DNA from 2 places in the Lysinibacillus sp. K60 genome. Region 1 is predicted to be linked to the other one. Evidence: riboswitches for the same ligand, from Rfam matches in the RefSeq annotation. Region 1 holds a riboswitch; the other holds the start of a gene.

Region 1 (7,617 bases):
GTGGAAATGGAAATTAAGGGCAAAGAGCAATTACCTTCCTTAGGATTAGTGATTGTACTTGACCGATCTGGCAGTATGCAAGGCTCGAAGCTTGAGCTTGCTAAGGAAGCAGCGGCACGTTCTGTTGAGATGTTGCGAGACGAGGATACATTAGGATTCATCGCCTTTGATGATCGTCCATGGGAGATTATAGAGACAGGGCCTCTTAGCAGTAAAGAAGAGGCTGTGGATACTATTTTATCAGTAACACCTGGTGGGGGAACAGAAATCTATAGTTCATTAGCTAAAGCCTACGAGAACCTTGCTGATTTAAAGCTCCAACGTAAGCATATTATTCTCTTAACAGATGGGCAGTCACAGGCAGGGAACTATGAGGATTTAATTACTGAAGGAAAAGAAGATGGTATAACCTTATCGACAGTAGCGATTGGACAAGATGCCGATGCGAACTTATTAGAAGCGCTTAGTGACATGGGCAGTGGACGTTTCTATGATGTCATAGATGAGCAAACCATTCCTTCTATTTTATCTCGTGAAACTGCTATGATTTCCCGCACCTATATTGAGGACAATCCATTTTACCCTGCAATTTATAATGCAGCAGGATGGAACGTACTGTTTGCTAATGGTGTCCCACAAATGAATGCATACATTGGGACAACGGCAAAACAGGGGGCTACTGTCGTAGCAGAAAGCGAAAAGGAAGATCCTGTGTTAGCGCAGTGGCAATATGGTCTTGGTAAAACATTTGCCTTTACATCTGATTCAACGGGTAAATGGACAGGAGATTGGGCAAGATGGCAAAATTGGGGAGTATTTTGGCAAACACTTATTTCTCAAATGCTACCAAGCTACAATGATGTAGCCTATGATGTAAGATTGGAAGCAGATGGTTCCTTTATGATTACAGACCCTACAAATGAAGCTGCATTTTTAGACATTGTTGCAGTAAATGAAGCAGGGGAGGAGCTAGAAACACAACTTGAAACCATTTCCGCATCCCAAGTTCGAGCTGTAGTACAAGCTGAACCTGGATTAATTTTCTTCCGTGTAGCAGATGAAAAGCAGGCCATCTATCAGGCAGGGCTAAGTGTTCCTTATAGTGCTGAATACGAACTACTCCCTGTAAATAACCAACTGATAGAAGAGTTAACTCAGCGAACAGGAGGCACTGTTTTAAAGGAACCACAAGATGTCTTCCGTGACTTTACGACAAAAGGAGCAGATCGGCAAAATATTGCCACATGGCTACTCTTAGCGAGTATGCTTCTTTTCTTTATTGATATTACCATAAGACGTTTTGGTTGGAATTTCCTAACGAATACGAAGAAAAAAGAGCCGCTGGTTGAGGAAAAAACTCTACAGGCAGAAGACACAAATGTAGCACATTTGTTAAAAGGCATGAAAAAACGATCTTAAAATAGAGGAAGCAGCAGTGCAAACTTAATAGTTTTGCACTGCTTTTTTATATTGTTTGAATAGAGAGTTGTCCCCTTTGTTAGAGCGGGTAAGATGATCTAAAAAGTGGGCTCTTTGCTCATAAGGAGAGAAAGGCGCTCTAAGTTGAGTCATTGCCGCTCATAAAGAGTAGAAAAGCGCTCCAAGTAGAGCCATTGCCGCTCATAAAGTGGAAAAAGGCGCTCTAAGTAGAGGTATTCTCGCTCATAAAGGGAAGAAAAGCGCTCTAACTAAAGTCATCACCGATCATAAAGAGAGATAAAACCCTCCAATCCCTCTCAATAAAGAGAAGAATTAAACCTCTTTACTAGCTCTGTTTTACGCATGCTACTCGCAACCATTACACCTAAAATGGCGCCGATTGTACTTGATGTTAAAAAGGCTGGTAGGAAGAAGAATGCTGCTACAGATGTTCCCATGAATAATTTTGCGTAAGGGACGGCAATAAGTGAAGCCAGAATGCCAGTTCCGATAACTTCTCCGATACCAGCTAACCACATCTTATTGCTATATTTATAGGCAAGGGCAGCACAGAACGCACCGATGATACTACCAGGGATAGCTAGTAGAGAGCCTGTTCCAGTAAAAATACGAATGATGGCAGTGACAAAGGCAACTATAACTGTTGGTACGGGTCCAAGTATAATCGCTCCTATCACATTAATAGCATGCTGAACGGGGTAAGCACGTGCGATTCCTGTTGGGATGGATACGAAAGTAGAGCCTGCAACAGCAACGGCTACTAATAAAGCCATGACTGTTAATTTACGAATTGACATAAAGTTCACTCCTTTTGGTAAAGTTGGTGAGGAAAAATAAAAAGGCCACCCCCTTTAAACAATAGGAAGCGGCCTTGCATGTATATAGTGACAACAGCAAGTAGCGCCACTTCCCTCCGCTAGTGTGAACTAGATCAGGTTCAAAGGGTCCGTATATTACCATATACGTCTCAGCCTTTTAAAGACTCCCCTAGTGGTTAAGATTATTCAATTTAGTGAATCAACAATAATGTAACATACTGTTAAAAATAGTCAATGATTTTTCAGACTATTTTGGATCGGGATGCATTAAATGAGGTGCTTTTTTCACTGTCCAGATGAGCGCAAGGAAGAAACAAGCTAATAATATGATAGAACCAAAAATATAGGGGCTATTCATATTCCAATCAAATAATAAACCTGCCAAAGCAGGTCCAATCATATTCCCAAGGCTCATATAGGCATTATTCAAGCCCGCAGCAAATCCCTGCTCTTTTTCTGCAAGTTTTGAGATGAGTGTATTAACAGCTGGGCGAATTAATGTCGTTGCTGTAGAGAAAATTGTTGCTACAACTAATATAAGGGCAAAGCCAGAAACAAATAATATTAAGAAAATAGCAACGGATGCAATAAACAAATTAACTAGTACTACTTTCATTTCACCATAACGATTGAACAGTGGTGTAATAATAAACATTTGTACTACTACTCCAAAAGCACCACCAACAACTAATATAATCGCTATATCTACAGGTGTGTAATTAAACTTTTCTGTCACAAATAATGACAATGTCGTTTGGAAATTTGCAATTCCAAACGAGAACACCAGCATAATTATGAGCATAACAAAATAAGGCATATGTATGGAACGAGCCATTTGCTTCGCCAGATTGTCTTGCTTTTGTTTCTGTTGCGCAGTGTTTGGTTTGGTAGAAGGTAATAAAAAGTAAGATAAAATAGATGCTACAATGGCTGCAGCTCCAGCTGTGAAAAATGGGAAATGTAAGCTTACCTTTGCTAAAAAGCCTCCAATACCAGGTCCAATCATAAAGCCAAGAGACATGGCGGCACCCAACATCCCCATACCTTTCCCGCGTTCTTCATAGGTTGTGACGTCAGCGACAAAAGCCATAATAGGAGGTGCAACAAATGCGGAACCTAGACCACCTAAAAATCTTGCTAAAAAGAGCATCCATACATCTGTAGCAAGGCCAAATCCGATTTGAGCAAGACCCGTTACGATAAGACCGAAAATAATTAAATTTTTTCGACCGTACTGATCTGAAAGATTCCCAGCAATAGGAGAAAATACGAATTGAGCTAAGGCGAACGTTGCGATTAGCATACCTAGAACTTGTCCTGCTGCACCAAATATTTTTAAATACTCTGGCATGACAGGAATAATAATGCCAATACTCCCCATTGCGATAAACATATTAAACATTAAAATATACAAAGCCGCCTTATTGGACTTCTGCTGGGTCATCGAATGAACCCCCTTTTTGTAATCAAATATAGTACAGTCTATCATAAAGAATTATTGCTTGGCTAATAGTTAAGATTATCGTACTGGTTCTATATTTAGAATGGTTTTCCACAAAAGTTTTCATCTGCGTACCTAAGGATGATGAAATAATACATGTTAGTCATAAAAATTGAGGGAGAAGAACTATAGAATCGAGCAACAACAATCGATGGATTTCTCTTATAAAAGGAGAATTAAAAAATTTGTGAGTCTGTCTGTAATGGTCTATAAATTGTAGCGACTGTTATAGTAGTGGCATCAAAATTATTATGGCTTATTTATTGTTAATACAATGGATAAAGAAAATATAAATTTATGCAGGTTCGATGAAAAAATCTATAGGTAAAGCTTTTCCATAACAGATGATGTGAGCATCTATTAAAATTTAGATAAAATATTTTCTAAATATAATAATACAAATAGTCGATTGAAAATGTTCTTATTTAATAGAAAATTAGATAGGCAGAGAAAAAACTAGCGAATTGGTGTGAAAACCATTTCGCTAGTTTAATTACCGGATACTCATTTTAAATTCTAAAAATAATTCGTTGTATTTCCCTAAATAATCAGGTCCCAAATTTTTGTAGACCTCTAATGTATCGCGTTGTTCTTCAGAAGGATAGTAGCGTTCGTCAGAAACAACTTCTGCGTCCATCAAGTCCATGGCTGCAATATTAGGAGTAGAGTAGCCTACAAAATCGGCATTTTGAGCACCTGATTCAGCACTTAGCATGAAGTTAATAAAGGCGTGGGCACCATCAATATTTTTCGATGTTTTTGGGATGACCATATTATCAAACCATAAGTTTGAGCCTTCCTCAGGTACAGCAAAGTCTAACTCTTCATTTTCATACATCATGTCAGCTGCTTGGCCAGACCATGTAAGGGCAACAGTTGCTTCATTATTGATCATTAACGGTGTAATTTCATCTCCAATGATCGCTTTTACATTTGGTGCGAGTGTGATTAATTTATCAGTAGCTTCACGAAGTTCCTGATCATCTAGTGAATTCAGAGAATAGCCAAGACTGTTTAAGCCCATGCCAATGACTTCACGCGCACCATCTACTAAAAAGACTTTTCGCTTTAAAGAAGGGTCCCATAAATCGTCCCAAGAGGAGAAGTCTAAGTCTCCAACAAGGCTTGGATTGTAGACAATACCTACTGTTCCCCAAAAATAAGGGACAGAATATTTATTGTTATCATCGAATGGTAAATCTAAAAAGTAAGGATCAATATTTTTTAAATTAGGGATTTTCTTCTTATCTAAAGGAATCAATAATTTTTCTTCCTTCATCTTCTCAATCATATATTCAGAAGGGACAGCAATATCGTAAGCTGTTCCGCCTTGTTGAATCTTTGTCATCATAGCTTCATTGGAATCGAATGTTTCATAGATAACATGAATGCCTGTTTCTTTTTCAAATTCTTTTAACAAATCAGGATCAATATATTCTCCCCAGTTAAAGATGGTTAACGTGTCTTTTCCACTTTTACCGCCACCAGCACTTAAGGCATCAGCCGCGTAGAATAAAAGGGCTGAAACGACAAGGATGGCGATGGTAGCTTGAATTAGTGACTTCATCGTTGCCCCTCCATTCTTTTACTCGTACGACTAGTAATGAAATAATAAACAACAACAACTAAAACAGTAATAAAGAATACTAAACCAGAAATTGCATTCACCGTTAGAGAAATTCCTGCGCGGGCCATTGAATAAATTTCGACGGATAAAGTACTAAAGCCATTACCTGTTACAAAGAATGTCACGGCAAAATCATCTAATGAATACGTAAGGGCAAGGAAGAAGCCTGCAAAAATACCTGGCTGAATATAAGGAAGAATGACACGCATCATAACGTCCTTTTTCGTTGCTCCTAAATCTAATGCTGCATCGATTAATGAGTTATTCATTTCTAGTAGCTTTGGTAAAACCATTAATACAACAATCGGTACACTAAATGCGACATGCGCTAATAAAACAGATGCAAAGCCCAGTTTAATTCCTACCATTGTAAATAAAATTAAGAAACTAGCCCCGATAATAACGTCTGGGCTGACGATTAAGACATTGTTTAAGGATAATAAAGTATTACGCATTTTAGAATCCTTTACCGTCACAATTCCAATTGCTCCTAGCGTACCAATAATAGTAGAAATGAGAGCAGAAAGTAATGCCACGATGACCGTATTTATTAATATAACAAGAAGACGCGAATCTTCAAAAACAGCTTGATAATGCTCCAAAGTAAAGGATTCAAAATTATTCATGGAGCCGCCACTATTAAACGAGTAAAAGATTAAATAGAAAATTGGAGCATAGAGAACGATAAAAACAATTGTTAAATAGACTTTGGCTGAAGCAGATAGTTTGTTCATCGTACGCGACCTCCTTTATCCTTTTGTCCCGTAATTAGCATGATAATCACCATGAATAAAATTAAGAATACAGCAATAGTGGAACCCATACCCCAATTTTGTGTCACAAGGAATTGCTGTTCAATCGCTGTGCCTAGAGTAATGACACGGTTCCCTGCAATTAAGCGAGTAATCATGAACAGGGATAGGGCAGGGATAAAGACGACTTGAATACCAGATTTAACGCCATCCATTGTCAATGGTAAAACAACACGACGGAAGGTTGTAAAAGCCGAAGCACCTAAATCACGTGCTGCATAAATGAGTGTTGGGTTTAAACGATCTAAAGAATTGAAGATCGGTAAAATCATAAATGGAATAAAGATATAGACAGACACAAAGACAAAGCTAATATCGGTAAAGAGCATTTGCTTTGGATCAAAGCCAAATACTTCGATAAATGCATTAATAGGCCCGTATAACCCAAAGATGCCGATAAAGGCATATGTTTTTAACAAAAGATTAATCCATGAAGGAATAATAATAAGTAGAAGCCAAAGTTGTTTATGCTTTGTCTTCGTTAAAAAATAGGCAGTTGGGTATGAAATTAATAGTGTAAAGAATGTAATTAAAAATGCATACCAAAACGAGCTCAAAGTCATCTTTAAGTAAACCGAAGAAAAGAACGCTTTGTAGTTATCGAGCGTAAAGTTGCCATGTAAATCAAGCAGGGAATAATAAACAACGAGTGCAATTGGCGCGATAACGAAAAAGGCAATCCATAACACATATGGAAATAACGCTGGTTTCGATGTTTTAGTTTGCATCTTCATCGTCTCCATACGATTCTAATCGTTTATCAAACTCTTCCTCTGTTTCGTTTAAGCGCATTACGTGAATCGCCTCAGGATCAAAGTCTAAGCCAATCTCAGTCCCTACTTCTGCTTTCTTCAATGAATGGACTAGCCACTCATTACCATCTTTATCATATGTGGATAATTCATAATGTACCCCTCGGAATAATTGTGTATCCACTTTTACCACAAGTTTGCCTTTATCAATTGTTGTCATTTCTAAATCTTCTGGTCGAATGACAATATCTATTTTTTCATTTGGCTTCATCCCTTGGTCAACACATTCAAAAACATTGCCAGCAAATTCAACCTTGAAATCCTCAATCATCACGCCAGGTACAATATTGGATTCACCAATAAAATCAGCAACAAAGCGGTTAATCGGTTCATCATAAATATCCACTGGTGTACCTGATTGCTGAATTTGGCCTTCACTTAAGACAAAAATTTCATCACTCATGGCAAGTGCTTCTTCTTGATCATGTGTAACAAAGACAAATGTTTTGCCAAGACGTTGTTGTAATTCACGTAGCTCATATTGCATTTCTGTACGTAGCTTTAAGTCTAAAGCTGAAAGTGGTTCATCCAGTAAAATTACTTCAGGGTCATTGACAATGGCACGTGCAATCGCGACACGTTGTCGTTGTCCACCAGACATTTCAGA
Region 2 (7,617 bases), on a different contig from region 1:
GTTGAACCCTATGAAAGCTATTTAGAGCAATTACCGAAACTACGGGAACAAGTTGCTTTAATCAAGCAAGCGGAGAAATATAAATATGCCGTAGAGTTAGCTAAGCAGGATGTAGTTGCTTCAGACAGTCTCTATCAAGATAGTAAAGAGGCTCTTCAACTTTTGCAGCAACGGTGGCTGACGAGTCAAGCTAGTATTTTAGCAGAACAGCTGAAGGAAGGAGAAGCCTGTCCTGTTTGTGGTAGTATGACACATCAAAAAGCGCACAATGAGCAACTGGAAGTTATTGAGCATGCTCAAGTGGAAGCATTAAGAGCGAAGGCATCATCAGACGAGCGTAAGTATTTAGAGAAAGAGGCATTTTTAGCATCAGCGCAGCAACTTCTTCAAGATACATGGCAACAACTTGAAGCACAGCATATTAAACAAGAAGACCAATCACAGATCACCGCTACTTTACATGAAGTGGAACAAGAGATTGCTGCATTAAAAATTATTCAACATCAATTAGCTGATGTGCGATTGAAAATAAAGCATCAGCATGAGCGAATAGAACAGCTACGAAATAAACATATGAAGCTAGAGCAATATTTAGCAGAGCAGATAAAAGAATGGACAAAATTACAAGCGGTTGTAGACGAACAACTTAAGCAGATGCCCCCTAATTTACCAACTTTACAGCAATTAAAGCAACAACTGAATGAAGTTAGCAAACAGAAAGAAGAGCTTCAAAAAAGTTGGCAAGTGAGTCAGGAAAATTTGCATGCAGCAAAGGAAACAGCTAGCAATGCAACACTAACTGTAGAAATTGCCAAACAGTCCTTTGAGGAATTACAGCTTAAAATGAATGAAAAGCTTCAGCAATTTACAGCAAATATGCAAGAATTAGGTTTCGAAAGCTATGAGGCTTATGCTACTGCTAAACGGAGTGCCATACAATTAGATGCACTTCGAAAAGCATGCAGTGACTATGCTTTACAAGTACACACGTTGCAAATCCAGATTACCGAAGGGGCTACCTATCTTCAAGGGAAAGAGAAGCAAGATTTAGAGGCGCTTGAAGCAAGAGTAGAACAGCATCGAATTTCCTATGAGGAAGCATTTAAACGTTTGCAACAGATGAATGGCTTTATACAAGCATGCCAAGGCTTTAGTGAAAGGGTGGAAGAAATAGCGAAAGAGCTTCATTTACTTGAACAAGAAGCAGGGCGAGTAAAGGAGCTCTATGGATTATTAAATGGACAAAACTCGAAAAAGCTATCCTTTGAGCGGTATATACAAATTAACTACTTAGATCAAATTACAGAAGCTGCCAATATACGTCTGTATCATTTATCAAACGGTCAATTCGAGCTTAGACGTTCAGATAGATTAGAAAAGCATGCGAAGCAAAGTGGCCTTGGTCTTGATGTTTATGATGCTTATACGGATCAATTACGAGATGTCAAAACTTTATCAGGTGGCGAAAAATTTAATGCTTCATTGAGCCTTGCATTGGGGATGGCAGATGTGATTCAAAGCTTCCAAGGTAATATTCATATTGAAACGATGTTTATTGATGAGGGCTTTGGCTCACTCGATGAGGAATCACTAAATAAAGCAATTGATACATTAATTGATTTACAGGATTCTGGTCGTATGATTGGCGTTATTTCTCATGTGCCTGAATTGAAATCTGCGATGCCAGCAGTTTTACACGTGGAAAAAACATTGAATGGCCATAGTCAAACCCATTTTGAAGTGAAATAAAACGAAGGCGTATAGGAATACGCCTTCGTTTTATTTTTTTCGAGTGGTGGTATTAGGTGTTGTGCCCTTTTTTGCAGCCATTACTTTTTTTACGATAGGAATAACAATAGGTGCTAACTTGACGGCAGTTTTTACAACGTTTGATACTTTCATCCCAAAACAGCTCCTTTTACAATTACTACTACCTGTTTCACTTAAAAATAAAACATTAACGGATAACACGAACAGCCTGAATTATATTCCAAATCACAATACCTAGTGAGACGAGAGCATAGATGGCGAATGAAGCAAACCAAATAATCATCACCGTCTTGTTATTGGAGGTTGGATCTAAACTAAATGTAGAAAAAACAAAGACAATAAAGAATAGAATGCCAAAAACAAAAGGTATTAAATGAGAGACAAGTGCACGAATCGAATGGCTTTTTACATCACTGTCTTTTGTCACAAAATATACAATTAATGGAACGATAAAAGGGGCGAAGAAAATACTAAGATAACTAAAGGCAGCTAAAATTTTTTGATTCTCCATAGTTGTACCTCCTTTTTAAATATTTACGCATGAAAAACAGCAAAGTTTCAAAAAAATGATGTATGGAAGGTTGTAATCCTTCAATCCTTTGCGTACAATGAGATTGTTCAAATAAATTCAGATGTAACGACCACAAGGGGAGCTGATGATGTCAGCTGAGACTGGGCACGTAATGCCTTGACTCTTCGAACCTGTAAGTTAACGCTTGCGTAGGGATGTGGATAGAAACCGACACTTGTACGATGTGAGGCTCTGTCCTGACATCGTTTTTTCGTCCTTAAAGGAAAAAAGGTGTCAGAAAGAGACATATCAGCGCTTTTCTATTCCTGCTCTTGTATCCTACATCGGAACAAAGGAGAGAATATGTATGGACAAAAAAAGACTATTAATGCTAGTGGAGATTGCGATTTTTGCAGCGATTGGTCTCGTACTGGATCAGGTTTCCTTTAAAGTATGGGCACAAGGCGGCTCAGTTAGTCTTGTTATGGTACCAATTATGTTAATAGCATTTCGCTGGGGCTTAGTAGCTGGGCTAACAACTGGATTACTCGTAGGTGTAATGCAAACCATGTTTGGTGCTACGATTGTGTACTGGCTACAAGGATTCTTGGATTATGGAGTTGCTTTTACAGTTGTAGGATTAGCGGCGGTTGTTCGTGGACCAGTGTTAGACGCTGCTAAACATATGAACAAAACAAAAATGGCACTTTATATAATCATAGGTACCGTTTTCGCAGGCTTCTTACGATACACAGCACATACAATTGCTGGTGCTGTATTTTTTGCCGAATATGCCGGTGACCAAAATGCATGGATCTATTCCATCATCTACAATGGTACATATATGCTACCAGCAACCATTTTAACGGCAATCGTTGGTGTTCTTTTATTCACAGCCGCTCCACAATTAATGCAAAGAAAAGCTTAATGCAAGTCCCTTCACATGAGTGGAGGGGCTTTTTTATCGTGAATAGCTCTTTTAGCACTTTGCAAAGTAGGAAAGCATACAATATTTAAAGCGTTTATCGTTATACGCATAAAAAGTTATGTTATATTAAAGAATAGATATTAGATGAAAGGGACGTTATACATGATTGTAAAAACGCAAGAAGAGATTGAAGCTTTTAAAAAAATAGGACGCATTTGTGCTGAAATTCGCGAAGCGATGAAAGCTGCAACAAAGCCAGGAGTTACAACACTTGAGCTTGATGAAATTGCTGGTCGCATGTTTGCAGAGGCTGGCGCTATTTCAGGACCAAAGGGAGAATATGATTTTCCAGGGTATACATGTATTAGTGTCAATGAAGAAGTAGCACATGGTATTCCAGGAAAGCGTGTTATTCAAGAAGGAGATATCGTAAATATTGATGTTTCTGGTTCTTTAAATGGCTATTTTGCTGACACAGGTATTTCATTTGTTGTGGGTGATGGCTATGAGGACAAAGAAAAGCTTTGCCGTGTTGCTAAAAGTGCCTTTGATCGAGCAATGACAAAAGTAAAGGCTGGATCTAAATTAAATCAAATTGGTAAAGCTGTTGAACGCGAGGCAAATGCTAATGGGTTAACTGTTATTATGAATTTAACAGGTCATGGCTTAGGTCAATCTTTACATGATGAACCAAACCATATTTTAAATTATTACGATGCATGGGATTCTACTATTATGAAAGAAGGTATGGTCCTTGCGGTTGAGCCATTTATCTCAGCAAATGCAGAGCATATCGTAGAAGCAGGTGATGGCTGGACATTCGTGACACCTGATAAATCACTTGTAGCTCAAATCGAACATTCAGTCATTGTAACAAAAGATAAACCAATTATCTTAACGTCATTAGACGAAGAATAGGATGCAATGAAAAAATCCTGCTAACCAAATTATTTTTGGTAGGCAGGATTTTTTTTAATAAATAAAATGCCAACAAAGAGAACACCGCATAAAAATAAAGCGGCTGTAGTGACAAGTAGCTCATCAAAACCATTATGTATGGCGATTCCAATATAAGCCCAAATAAAAACACTTGGATACATAACATCAAAGTGATGGAAACGGATATGTAGCGCAATGGCTCCTCCTAAAGTAAGTAAAATCACTGCCCAAAGAGGCGTACTAAGACCAAAGCCGTTCCAACCATAAGCCGTTAACGTAAAGCTTGTATTTGTGATAAAAATAAATGTCATCCATGCTAAATAAATAGAGAAAGGAATACGACCAAACAAGGATTTGTTCTGAAGAGGGTACGTATTATACAACATAAACAAATACAAGACTAAGAGTAATGTAATGCCAAGAGAAACAATAAATAACTCATGGTGCCAGACATATATCATTAATGCTTGTAATATATTTATGCAACTAAAAAGCGCAGACTGTTTCAAAGTTGTCTTTTTCATGTTCATAACTAACCAATAACCGAGTAAAAAATAAATGACAATCCAAATTACATGACTTACACTAACTGGTGCAAATACTACAGAAAAACGATTAGCGATTTCTAGCGAAGATTGACCGTTGATGTTCACGAAAAAGGATGAAAAGGTTAGGATGATTGAGACAAGATAAGAGATTGTCATCATGATAAACCGAGGCATGTTTTCCTCTCCCTTCGTGTTAGATTGTATAGGGAAAAGACAAATAAGTATAGTACTGTCACTTTTTTTATTATAACGGAAATTTCCAACAATGTATCGTGTTGTTTTACTATTAATACCTACAATTTACCATGTCTGATAGGCATCCATATATTTCTTTAGTACAATAAGAATAGCCAAATAAAAGGAGTGAAGTTTCATGACACAAAATTTGAAGAATCTAGATCTAACTGTTGAACTAGACAAAAAGATGTATAAAAAGAAATTAAAAGTACTCCAATATGAAATGTTGAATGCACAACAATTTTTATTAAAAAACAAGATTGGCTTGATCTTGGTATTCGAAGGAATGGATGCGGCTGGTAAAGGTGGCGCTATTAAACGATTAATCGAACGTGTCGATCCCCGCGGTTATGTTGTACATCCTATTTCTGCCCCTCAAGCTCATGAATTACGCTACAATTATTTACAACGATTTTGGAGAAAATTGCCTCAACATGGGCAAATCGCTATTTTTGATCGCTCGTGGTATGGTCGCGTATTAGTAGAACGCATCGAAGGATTCGCAACAAAGGATGAATGGTCTCGTGCTTATGAAGAAATTAATAATTTCGAGAAGATTTTAACTGCTGGAGATTACATAATTATTAAGTTCTGGCTTCATGTTTCAGATGAGGAGCAATTAAAACGCTTTAAAGAACGTGAACAAAACCCTTACAAATCTTGGAAGTTAACAGCCGAGGATTGGCGCAATCGAGATAAAACACCTCAGTATATTGATGCAGCAAATGCGATGTTTGAAAAGACAGATAAAAAAGATGCACCATGGATCTTAGTCGCTGGAGATGACAAAAAGTATGCACGTGTTCAGGTGCTACAGGAAACTATTGCACACATTGAACGAGAGGCTCAAAGACGTGGTCTTCATTTAACAAATGTATTAGACAATACACAACTAGAAGATGCTGATTCCTCCAGCTTAGAAATAGTAAACGAGAAAAAGAAAGAACAAAAAACTAAATAATTAAATTGTGCTGCTATGACAATAAGACATAAGCTGTTTTGGTTGTAGCAGCCTGTTTTTTTACATACAATGAAATATAAATAGAGTTTATAGCCAATGTAACAAAGAGAAATGTATTGATTTTTATTGGAAGGCTAGTGTGGAGAAATGTTGCTTAAAATTTGGAATCTATTAAGAAAAAAGGGTGGGAATGTGGTAACAATAAAGGGGGAAAAATGCTACATCCGCACATTCCAAGAAAAAGATGCACGAAGTTTAACGGGCCTCGTAAGCCGTAATAAATACTTTTGGTCTATTTATGAGCCACTTCAAAGACCTGAATACTATACAGTCGATGCTCAATACAAAAAAATTCAAGAAAGCCTCTATTTAATGGAGTCAAAGCGTGAATTTACTTTTGGTATTTTTGAGCATGGTACAAATAATCTAATAGGGCATATTGCACTTTATGCTGTCAAACGCTTACCATACTCGAGTGCATTTGTTGGCTATGCGATGGATGAGATTTATGTTGGAAAGGGCATTGTCACAGAAGCTGTGAATATGGTGGTCCGATTTGCATTTGAACAAATTGGTCTGCATCGTGTAGAGGCCTATGTATCGACACAAAATACTGCCTCCATGCGTGTATTAGAGAAGGCTGGATTCCAGCAGGAGGGTCTGCTAAGAAAGCTACTGTATATCAATGGTCATTGGATAGATCACTATATGTATGCACGTTTAGAGGATGAATAGAATAATAAGTGCCTATCTTCCACATAGTGAGGATAGGCACTTGTTCTTTTATTAATGTATCAAGAAATAATTTTATTGTTTATTTCCATCTTCAATTAAATCTAGATGACCTGTATTTGGATCAATTATTAAACCATGGACAGGTACGTCTTTTACCATTAATGGGTGATTACGAATTGTATCGACACTTTTCTTAACACTTGTTGCTACATCACCGAAACCTCGTAAAAATTCCTTTAAATCAAAACCAGAATATTCCAACATTTTAATTGTTTCTGGATCTATGCCTCGTTGTACCATTTCGCTAAGCATGGCATCAGGATCAACCGCACTCATACCACAGTCATAATGACCAACAACATACACTTCATCAGCTTGTAGGCCATAGACAGCGACTAATAAACTACGCATAACTGCACCGAAAGGATGGCTCACTAACGCACCAGCACTTTTCACTATTTTTACATCGCCATTACGCAAATTCATCGCTTTTGGTAAAAGCTCTACAAGACGAGTATCCATACAAGATAAAACAACAATACGTTTATCAGGATATTTCGTAGTGATGAATGGCTCATATTTTTTTTCTTGTACAAACTCTTTGTTAAATTCTAGAATATCTTGTAACATTGTCATGAATATTGCTCCCTTCCTTACAAAAAATATTGTAGAGCAAAATTTTCAATATGCAAACAATAAAGACTTTATTCAGATAATTTTTACAATAAAGGAGCAGTTTCTTACGCTTTAGTAGATGAAATAACTTGTAAGCTATAAAAAAACAGCTACTTATAATAGTAGCTGTTTTTTACACATTAAAATTTTTCGTTTGGCTTTGGATCTACAGTTACTGAAGACTTGCTATCTAAACCAACTTGTAGGTAGTGGATGAAGAATCCCGTTGAAATTAATAAAACTGCTGAAAAGCCAAGAACAGTTGTAATGAACATTATTAGAGCTCCTCTCTACTTAAATGATCTACTAAAAT

What was found. A riboswitch is a leader RNA that binds a small molecule or an ion and turns the genes downstream of it on or off. The one in region 1 is predicted to bind thiamine pyrophosphate.
Region 2: it holds a riboswitch for thiamine pyrophosphate, as region 1 does, so the genes downstream of both, thiT (energy-coupled thiamine transporter ThiT) here and thiW (energy coupling factor transporter S component ThiW) in region 1, are expected to answer to the same signal.

What each region holds. Positions count from the first base shown of each region.
Region 1 is NZ_JAASJR010000001.1:575,568-583,184, forward strand. It holds gene HCH28_RS02805 (VWA domain-containing protein) at 1-1,419, shown strand, start outside; gene thiW (energy coupling factor transporter S component ThiW) at 1,737-2,237, opposite strand; TPP riboswitch at 2,332-2,439, opposite strand; gene HCH28_RS02815 (MFS transporter) at 2,506-3,702, opposite strand; gene HCH28_RS02820 (ABC transporter substrate-binding protein) at 4,253-5,326, opposite strand; gene HCH28_RS02825 (ABC transporter permease) at 5,323-6,120, opposite strand; gene HCH28_RS02830 (ABC transporter permease) at 6,117-6,926, opposite strand; gene HCH28_RS02835 (ABC transporter ATP-binding protein) at 6,916-7,617, opposite strand, start outside.
Region 2 is NZ_JAASJR010000011.1:79,445-87,061, forward strand. It holds gene HCH28_RS20180 (AAA family ATPase) at 1-1,749, shown strand, start outside; gene HCH28_RS25180 (hypothetical protein) at 1,780-1,902, opposite strand; gene HCH28_RS20185 (magnetosome magnetite crystal formation protein family) at 1,958-2,281, opposite strand; TPP riboswitch at 2,407-2,514, shown strand; gene thiT (energy-coupled thiamine transporter ThiT) at 2,649-3,209, shown strand; gene map (type I methionyl aminopeptidase) at 3,372-4,127, shown strand; gene HCH28_RS20200 (hypothetical protein) at 4,157-4,870, opposite strand; gene HCH28_RS20205 (polyphosphate kinase 2 family protein) at 5,070-5,894, shown strand; gene HCH28_RS20210 (GNAT family N-acetyltransferase) at 6,042-6,629, shown strand; gene HCH28_RS20215 (beta-class carbonic anhydrase) at 6,702-7,265, opposite strand; gene HCH28_RS25185 (hypothetical protein) at 7,445-7,579, opposite strand.